Regions from separate parts of the Sporosarcina soli genome, predicted to be linked through region 1. Evidence: riboswitches for the same ligand, from Rfam matches in the RefSeq annotation. Region 1 holds a riboswitch; the other holds the start of a gene.
The links. Region 1 has a riboswitch for S-adenosylmethionine ahead of ACFPRA_RS14360 (cyclase family protein). Riboswitches for the same ligand answer to the same signal wherever they lie in the genome.
Positions count from the first base shown of each region.

Region 2: it holds a riboswitch for S-adenosylmethionine, as region 1 does, so the genes downstream of both, ACFPRA_RS16615 (methionine ABC transporter ATP-binding protein) here and ACFPRA_RS14360 (cyclase family protein) in region 1, are expected to answer to the same signal.

Region 1 is NZ_JBHSNO010000007.1:139,972-144,358, forward strand. Features, by position in the region: gene ACFPRA_RS14345 (ornithine cyclodeaminase family protein) at 1-79, shown strand, start outside; gene ACFPRA_RS14350 (FadR/GntR family transcriptional regulator) at 110-802, shown strand; SAM riboswitch class I at 1,082-1,197, shown strand; gene ACFPRA_RS14355 (5-methyltetrahydropteroyltriglutamate--homocysteine S-methyltransferase) at 1,289-2,401, shown strand; SAM riboswitch class I at 2,428-2,533, shown strand; gene ACFPRA_RS14360 (cyclase family protein) at 2,617-3,354, shown strand; gene ACFPRA_RS14365 (5-methyltetrahydropteroyltriglutamate--homocysteine S-methyltransferase) at 3,412-4,387, shown strand, end outside.
Region 2 is NZ_JBHSNO010000008.1:279,994-284,380, reverse strand. Features, by position in the region: gene ACFPRA_RS16625 (hypothetical protein) at 1-87, shown strand, start outside; gene ACFPRA_RS16620 (pyridoxal phosphate-dependent aminotransferase) at 187-1,353, opposite strand; SAM riboswitch class I at 1,530-1,640, shown strand; gene ACFPRA_RS16615 (methionine ABC transporter ATP-binding protein) at 1,788-2,801, shown strand; gene ACFPRA_RS16610 (methionine ABC transporter permease) at 2,791-3,462, shown strand; gene ACFPRA_RS16605 (MetQ/NlpA family ABC transporter substrate-binding protein) at 3,480-4,292, shown strand; gene ACFPRA_RS16600 (hypothetical protein) at 4,368-4,387, opposite strand, start outside.

The sequences.
Region 1 (4,387 bases):
ATCGGTTGGTGTCTCGATTTTTGATATTCTGACTGCGAAATTGGTCTATGAACGAATGACAAGCCGTATTCGCATGTAAAAACCAGTAAGAGAAGAAAGGAGGGATTGGATGAAAGAATATAAAATGGATACAGTCCGCAGAAGCACGCTTTCCCAACAAGTGTTGGAACAGATTGTTCAACTGCTTATGAGTGGACAATTGAGACCGGGCGATAAATTGCCGGCGGAAATGACGCTGATGGAGCAATTTGACGTGAGCCGACCTGTTTTACGTGAAGCGCTCAGTTCATTGGAAACATTAGAAATCATTACGAGAAAACCGCGCGGGGGTACATATGTCAATGAAAGAGTAGGTAGCAATCCATTCAAAGTGATGCTTGCCTTATCGATCAATAACGTTTCCGCCGTCATTGAAGCGCGTATGACGTTGGAGTTAGGGCTTGTTACGATTGCTGCCGAAAAAATATCGGACGACCAGCTGGAGCAATTGAAGGAAACGATTGATAGTATCCAAGCCAATCCAGACAGCGACTACGGTCGATTAGACAAGGAATTCCATCGCATCATTGCACAAAGCGCCAACAACCCAGTTGTTGAAGGGATGATTGAATCATTGTTGATTGCCCATGAAAAAACGGATAGTCTCATTCCTTTCCGTGAGCCTGGCGTCACCGTGGAACATCATTTAGGGATTTACGAAGCGCTTAAAAACAGAGATCCTTACGCAGCCTTTCAACAGATGTATAAGCATTTGAGCTTTGTTAGAAAGAAACTGCTGGATGAACCTGTAAAAGATCAGTGAAGGGAAAAGCTCGCAACTTGTGCGGGCTTTTTAACTTGATTCAGTAGAGGTTCACCACTTCCATAATTAGCAGGATGAATGTCAGTATTCGTTTCAACTCAGAGGAAGTCCAAATACCTGCTGATTCAAAATCTGGACGGAATTACGCTGAGGCGTAATTGATTGTTAGACCATTGTGAAGTTCATGCAAAATGGAATAGTCCAAACATTTATTGATTTCGATATTGACATTCTATTCTAGCACCTGTATTGTAGTAGTTATCAACCGAATACGTAACTTTCTTATCGAGAGAGGTGGAGGGACTGGCCCTTTGATACCTCAGCAACAGACTTCTATGAAGTACTGTGCTAATTCCAGAAGCTGTGGCATCTTGCCGTGGGCTTGAAGATAGGAAGAGAATCTAGCGAAATTGCCAAAACCTCTTCTTATCATGGAAGGGGTTTTTTTATATCCCTTAAAAAACAACTAGAAAGAAGGAATAGACAATGACAAACCAAACAAAGACAGTAGCGACAGCACCATTTAGAGCCGATCATGTAGGAAGTTTATTGCGACCGGCAAATTTACATACAGCACGCGCCGAGTTCAAAGAAGGCAAAATTTCTGCGGAGCAATTGCGCGAAGTGGAGACGCAAGAAATTAAGCGCATCGTGGAGAAGCAACTTGAAGTGGGCTTGGAAGTGGTGACGGATGGTGAGTTCAGACGGACTTGGTGGCACTTCGACTTTTTGGAGCATTTGAATGGCATAGAAGGCTATGTATCAGAGAAGGGTCGCCCGTTCCAAGGGATTGAAACAGAGCGGTACAATGTCCGCAATACCGGAAAAATTTCCTTCAATCCGGACCATCCTTTCATCCGTGATTTTATTGAACTCAATGAAATTGTCGGAGGACGTGCAGTGGTGAAGCAGACGATTCCGAGTCCGAATCAGCTGTTCCCGAGCGAAATTCGCAACAGAGAAATTTACCCGAATATCGAGGATTACGCGAACGATATCATTCAAGCGTACCGGGATGCGGTGAAGGCATTTTATGATGCGGGTGTCCGTTATTTGCAGTTTGACGATGTCTATATCGCGGGGCTTTCAGCGGAAAAACTACCACATAGTGACGATGAATTTACAAGGGAAGAATTAATCAATTTGGCGTTACGTGTCGTGAATGGCGTGTTGGAGGATAAGCCGGAAGATTTGATTGTCACAACGCATTTATGCCGTGGAAACTACAGATCGACTTGGTCATTTGAGGGTAGCTATGCGCATATTGCACCTACTTTATTTGCCAAAGAAAAGGTGGACGGTTTCTTCTTGGAGTATGATGACGACCGTTCAGGAGACTTCGGGCCGCTTGCACATATTCCGAACGGCGGTGCGAAAGTGATTCTCGGCGTTGTCACATCGAAAAACGGCGAAGTAGAAGACAAAGAATTGATCAAAACGCGTATTGAAGAAGCGACACAATACGTACCGTTGGAGCAATTATGCCTAAGCCCGCAATGTGGCTTCTCTTCCACGCATCACGGGAATGAGCTGACGGAAGAACAGCAATGGGCGAAGTTGAAATTCATCGTAGATGTCGCGAAGGAAGTTTGGGGATAACCGATAGACCAATTGAATAGATGATTTTCTTATCCAGAGGGGTGGAGGGACTGGCCCATTGATGCCCCGGCAACAGACGTTTACGAACTGTGCCAATTCCAGAATCATGATGTATGTGGTTGAAGATAAGAAGAGCGAAAAGCGATTATGCGGAAACCTCTTCTTACTACGAGAAGAGGTTTTTTATGGAGGAAATGAATGAAGGAGAGATACGTATGGCAAACGAATTGATCAATGCGATTCAATTATTGAAGGAAAAAGAGTGGGTCGATTTGACGCATACGTTCGGACCCGATTCACCGCATTTTTCAGCATTCGATGCGGCGGAATTCACGACATTATTCGATCATCAGGACGGTTTTTTTGCACAGCGTTTTGCATTTGCTGGGCAGTATGGTACACATATTGATGCACCGATTCATTTTGTACGGGATACGCGGTATTTGGACGAACTAGGGTTGAAGGAATTGGTATTGCCACTTGTAGTTATCGATAAATCGAAAGAAGCGGCTGCCGATCATGATTTTACGTTAGCTGTGGAAGATATTTTGGCGTTTGAAGCTCAGCATGGACGTATTGAGGAAGGCACATTTGTCGCATTGCGAACTGATTGGTACAAGCGTTGGCCAGATAACGAGGCGTTTTGCAATAAAGACGCCGATGGCAATAACCGCATCCCAGGTTGGGGGCTTGCCGCTCTCCAATTTTTATTCGAAAAAAGGCAAGTGAAAGCAGTCGGACATGAAACGTTCGATACAGATTCGGCCATCGACTTCCAGAAAAACCAAGCGCTGCTCGGCGAATATTATGTGTTGGACCAAGATACGTACCAAATTGAGTTACTGAAGAATTTGGATAAAGTGCCTGCAAAAGGTGCTGTTATTTTCAATATTGTACCGAAGCCCGAAAAAGCTTCTGGCTTTCCGGTTAGATCGTTTGCAATCTTGCCTTAAAAAGACAGTGTTCAATTGATTTCTCACAAAAATAGATAGGGAAAGAAGGAATTTACCATGACAAACAAACCGGCTACAGCCATACAAGCACCTTTCAGAGCGGATCATGTAGGAAGTCTCCTGCGTCCGGAAAACTTGCACGAAGCACGGAAGGAATTCAAAGAAGGCAAAATCACGGCTGAACAATTGCGTGAAGTGGAAACACATGAAATCAAACGCATTGTCGACAAACAAATTGAAGTTGGCTTAGAACTCGTCACGGACGGCGAATTCAGACGCACTTGGTGGCACTTGGATTTCATGGAGCATTTGAATGGATTTGAAGGCTATGTGCCGGAGACAGGTTACAAATTTGATGGTGTTGAAACGGAAAGATACAACGTTCGTAACACAGGCAAGATTTCCTTTAATCCAGACCACCCATTCATTAAAGACTTCATTGAGTTCAATGAAATCGTCGGTGGCCGTGCCGTAGCCAAACAAACAATTCCGAGTCCAAACCAATTCTTCAATGCAGGAATTCGTGATGTGAATATTTACCCGGATCTCGAAGAGTACGCAAATGATGTTATTCAGGCGTATCGCGATGCACTACATGCATTTTACGAAGCAGGTGTGCGCTACTTGCAATTGGATGATGTGTACATCGCAGGACTTTCTGCTCCGGACATCCCATTCAACGACGGTGCGTATTCAAGAGAGCAACTGATTGACCTAGCGCTCCGTGTCATTAACGGCGTATTGGAAGGCAAGCCAGAAGATTTAGTGGTCACAACGCATCTGTGCCGTGGCAACTACCAATCGACGTGGGCATTCGAAGGAAGTTATGCACTGATTGCACCAACGCTATTGGCAAAAGAAAAAGTGAACGGTTTCTTCTTGGAGTATGATGACGACCGTTCAGGAGACTTCAAACCGTTAGAATATATTCCGAACGATGGCGCCAAAGTCGTTCTAGGTGTTGTCACATCGAAAAACGGTGAAGTGGAAGACAAAGAAGCAATCAAAGCACGTATCCAAGAAGCAACACAAT
Region 2 (4,387 bases), on a different contig from region 1:
ACAGATAGTTCCGACGTTGAAAAGCTTGGAAAACTGTTGGAGAGACTGATTGAGCGATTGGAAAAAATCGATGAACAGAAAAAGTGAAGTGCAGACTTGTCACTTGTTTCCTAATCTTCAACTTGGCGAAACTGTCGTATATCAAAACGATCCCAACGCCTTTTCTTGTTGGGATCGTTTTGATGTTTATGAAAAAAGGTTCAACTTTTCAATTCTTCTTACGGCTTCTCTTAAGCGTTCCTCATCATCCAGTAGACCAACTCGGACATAGCCTTCGCCGTATTTACCAAAACCGTTGCCAGGGGCTACCGCGACATCTGCTTCATCCAGTAATAATTGGGTGAACGATGCACTCGTATAACCTGCTGGGACTGGTAACCAAGCGAAGAACGAAGCGGCGGGTGCTTGGACATCCCAACCGATGCGTCTGCATTCGTCAATAAAGACATTGCGCCGACCTTCATATAGAGCAATGAGTTCGCGTACATTTTCCTGATCACCAGAGAGGGCTGTAATGGCAGCACGTTGAACAGCCGGGAATTGATTGATGAATAAATGATCTTGCAATAAATTTATCGCTTCAATGATACCTGCATTTCCGATCGCGAAACCGACGCGCCAACCTGCCATATTATACGTTTTGGACAATGTATACATTTCTATCCCGACTTCTTTTGCCCCTTCTGCTTGCAAGAAACTGACCGGCTTTTTGCCGTCAAATCCGATGCCGCCATAAGCGAAGTCATGCATAATGGCAATGTCATGTTCTTTGGCGAGCGAGACTGTCTCTTCGAAGAATGGAAGTGTTGCTGTTGCACTCGTTGGATTGTTTGGGTAGTTCAAGTACATTAATTTAGCTTGCTTTTTTTGTTCAGCTGACAAGCTGTCATAGTCTGGAAGGAAATTATTATTGGCAAGTAACGGGAACATTTCATGACGAATATTGGCCAAGCTGACGCCGGATAAGTAATCGGGATAACCCGGGTCAGGAAGCAAGAGCAATTCGCCTTCATTCATAATGGCAAGCGGCAATTCAACCAATCCTGTTTTCGTGCCGTATAGGATGGCGACTTCCGTATCCGGATCGATATCCACGGCATACTCACGTTTATAAAAATCTGCAACAGCACGCTTCAATTCAACTGTTCCACCAAATGGTGCGTAACCGTGTGTTGCCGGATCCTCGACGGCCGCTTGTAAAGCTTCGACAATATGAGGCGGAGTCGGTTGATCGGGGTTCCCCCGTCCTAGATTGATGACGTCCCGACCTTCAGCGAGCGCTGATTCCACATTTTTGACGAGTGTGGAGAAGAAGTGGGGAGGTAAGCTTTTTAAGCGATTCGATATGGTCATGGAAAAACCTCTTTTCAATTCATAATGGAATATAGATCTTGTAATGAAGTAAGTATACTAGGTTCAAAGTCGAAATGACAACATTCATAGAATTCTTACTGAAATGAAAATCATGTTGACTTTTGCGATTGTACAAACTATTATATGATGTATACTCAAATTCAACTTCATATTGTAACTTATCAAGAGCGACCGAGGGATAGGCCCGATGACGTCCAGCAACCCCTTGTATCATACAAGGAAGGTGCCAACTCCTACAGGGTGATTTTCATTCTGAAAGATAAGCTGAAACAATTTTTCGGTGCTTCTTTCATTGATGAAAGGGGCGCCTTTTATTTTATTGAGGTCAGACAGGAAAATATATGATTTTCAAAAATATGAGTGTCTAGACTCCGGACGCTTTTCTATAGAAAGTATAGAAAGAGGAGAAATTTATGATTCAAATTCAAAAAGTGTCGAAAGTCTATCAAACAAAAGATCGGCTTGTAAAAGGGGTTGACAATGTATCCCTTGAAATTGGAAAAGGTGGAATTTTTGGTATAGTTGGTTATTCCGGGGCGGGGAAAAGTTCTTTGCTTCGTTGTTTGAACCTATTGGAGAAACCGACAGAAGGTACAATTCTTATAGATGGCATCAATTTGACGGAGTTAAAAGGGAAACAGTTGCGTCAGGCTAGATTGAAAATAGGAATGATTTTTCAACATTTTTATTTAATCAGTCAAAAGACTGTATATGAGAATATCGCCTTCGCTTTGCGGGCTGCCAAAACGCCTAAGCAACAAATCGATGATCGGGTGACTGAACTGCTTGAAATGGTCGGATTGTCGGAGAAGCGCAACGTTTATCCGGGTCAATTGAGCGGTGGTCAAAAGCAACGGGTCGCTATTGCGCGTGCCCTTGCGAACAATCCGAGTGTTTTGCTCTGTGATGAAGCGACGTCCGCATTGGATCCGAAAACGACATTGTCCATCTTACGGTTACTGAAGAAAATTAATCGGGAATTGGCTATTACAATCGTTTTAATCACCCATGAAATGCATGTGGTGAAAGAGATTTGCGACCGTATGGCCATTATGCAGGATGGAAAAGTGATCGAGGAAGGGCAAGTGTATGATATCTTTTCGAATCCGGTGGCAGAGTTGACGAAAGAGTTCATTAGCAGTGTTGTATCTTTTGAAGTTCCGGACACGATTTTGGCGCAATGTACAGGAACCATAGTGAAATTATTGTTTAAAGGAAATGTGGCTGGAGAAAGCGTCATATCAGAAACCATTCAGCAGTTTGATGTCCACGGGAATTTCTTGCACGGTTCGATTGAATACATTCAAGAGATGCCGCTAGGAACATTTTTAATGGAATTGCAAGGGCGGGAACCGGATATCGAGCGTGCCATTTCCTATATGTCCACCCGCCATGTCCATGTGGAGGTGATCAATAATGGGGATTGAGGTTCAACGGATCGTCGAATTATTGCCGGATATGACGAAAGCATTTGGCGAGACACTTTATATGGTAGGAATTTCGTTACTTGTTGCACTCATCATTGGGCTTCCGCTAGGCATTTTGTTGTTTGTGACCGATAAAGGATTGTTTCTTGAAAATACAGTTATCAAATCGGTTATCGGTTTTATCGTCAATATGGTGAGATCCATTCCGTTTATCATTTTACTTGTTTTACTGATTCCTTTAGCGACTCTATTAGTAGGTACAGCATATGGACCGACAGCTGCCAGTGTATCCTTATCGGCAGCGGCCATTCCTTTTTTTGCAAGGATCGTTGAGACGTCGTTTCGGGAAATCGATAAAGGCGTAATTGAAGCGGCGATTTCAATCGGTGCCAGTCCGTGGATGATTATCAGGGATGTTTTATTGCCAGAAGGGAAATCGAGTATTATTCAAGGTTTGACGTTAACGGCAATCAGCTTGGTTGCTTATGCTGCAATGGCGGGAGTTGTTGGCGGTGGAGGAATCGGGGATTTAGCCATCCGATTTGGGTACTATCGCTACGACAAGACGATTATGGTTGTGACAGTTATCATTTTGATTGTGCTCGTGCAACTTATTCAATTTGCGGGCGATCGACTTTCAAAAGCAGTCGATAAGAGATAAGAAGGGGAGAATGACAGATGAAGAAATTATTATTGACAGTACTGATCCTTGTACTTGGTGCGGCTTTAGCTGCATGTGGCGGCAAAGAAAAGGCCGGTGACGATAAAACATTGACGTTTGGAGCAACAGCAGGTCCATATAGCGATATGCTGAAAAAGGCGATCATTCCGGGTCTTGAAGATAAAGGTTACAAAGTGACAGTGACGGAGTTCGGTGATTATATACAGCCAAATAATGCATTAAATGACGGGAATGTCGATGCGAATCTCTTTCAACATACTGTTTACTTGGAAAACTTTGCAAAAGAAAATAACATGGAATTATCGAGCTTGATCGTTGTCCCGACCGCACCGCTAGGAATTTATTCGAAAAAATTTGAGTCGATTGACGATATTGCAGACGGATCAACAGTCACGATTCCTAATGATCCGGTCAACGCGGCGAGAGCGTTAATCGTGTTGGAGGCTAACGGTCTAGTCGAAATCGATCCAAACGTTGAGCCATTGAAGGCATCTGAGAAAGATATCGTGAAAAACCCGAAAAATTTAGTGGTGACACCGATTGAGGCTGCACAACTTCCCCGCTCTGTTGAAAGTGCAGACGTGGCGGCAGTACCGGGTAACTTTGCGCTCGCGGCAAGCATGAATTTAACGGATGCGCTTGTTTTGGAAGATATGCCGGACCAATTCCGTAATGTGGTTGCTGTAAAAACGGAAAACAAGGACGAGCAGTTTGCAAAAGACATCATTGAAGTGATTGAATCGGAGCAATTTGAAAAAGTGATCGACTCGGATTTCCAAGGGTTTGGAAAACCGGCTTGGATGCAATAAGTAGCCAAACAACCAGTCGATTGAATATGAATAGCCAAAAAGCCATCTAAACGGATGGCTTTTCTTTATTTCAACCTATTCATCGGAATAGTCGC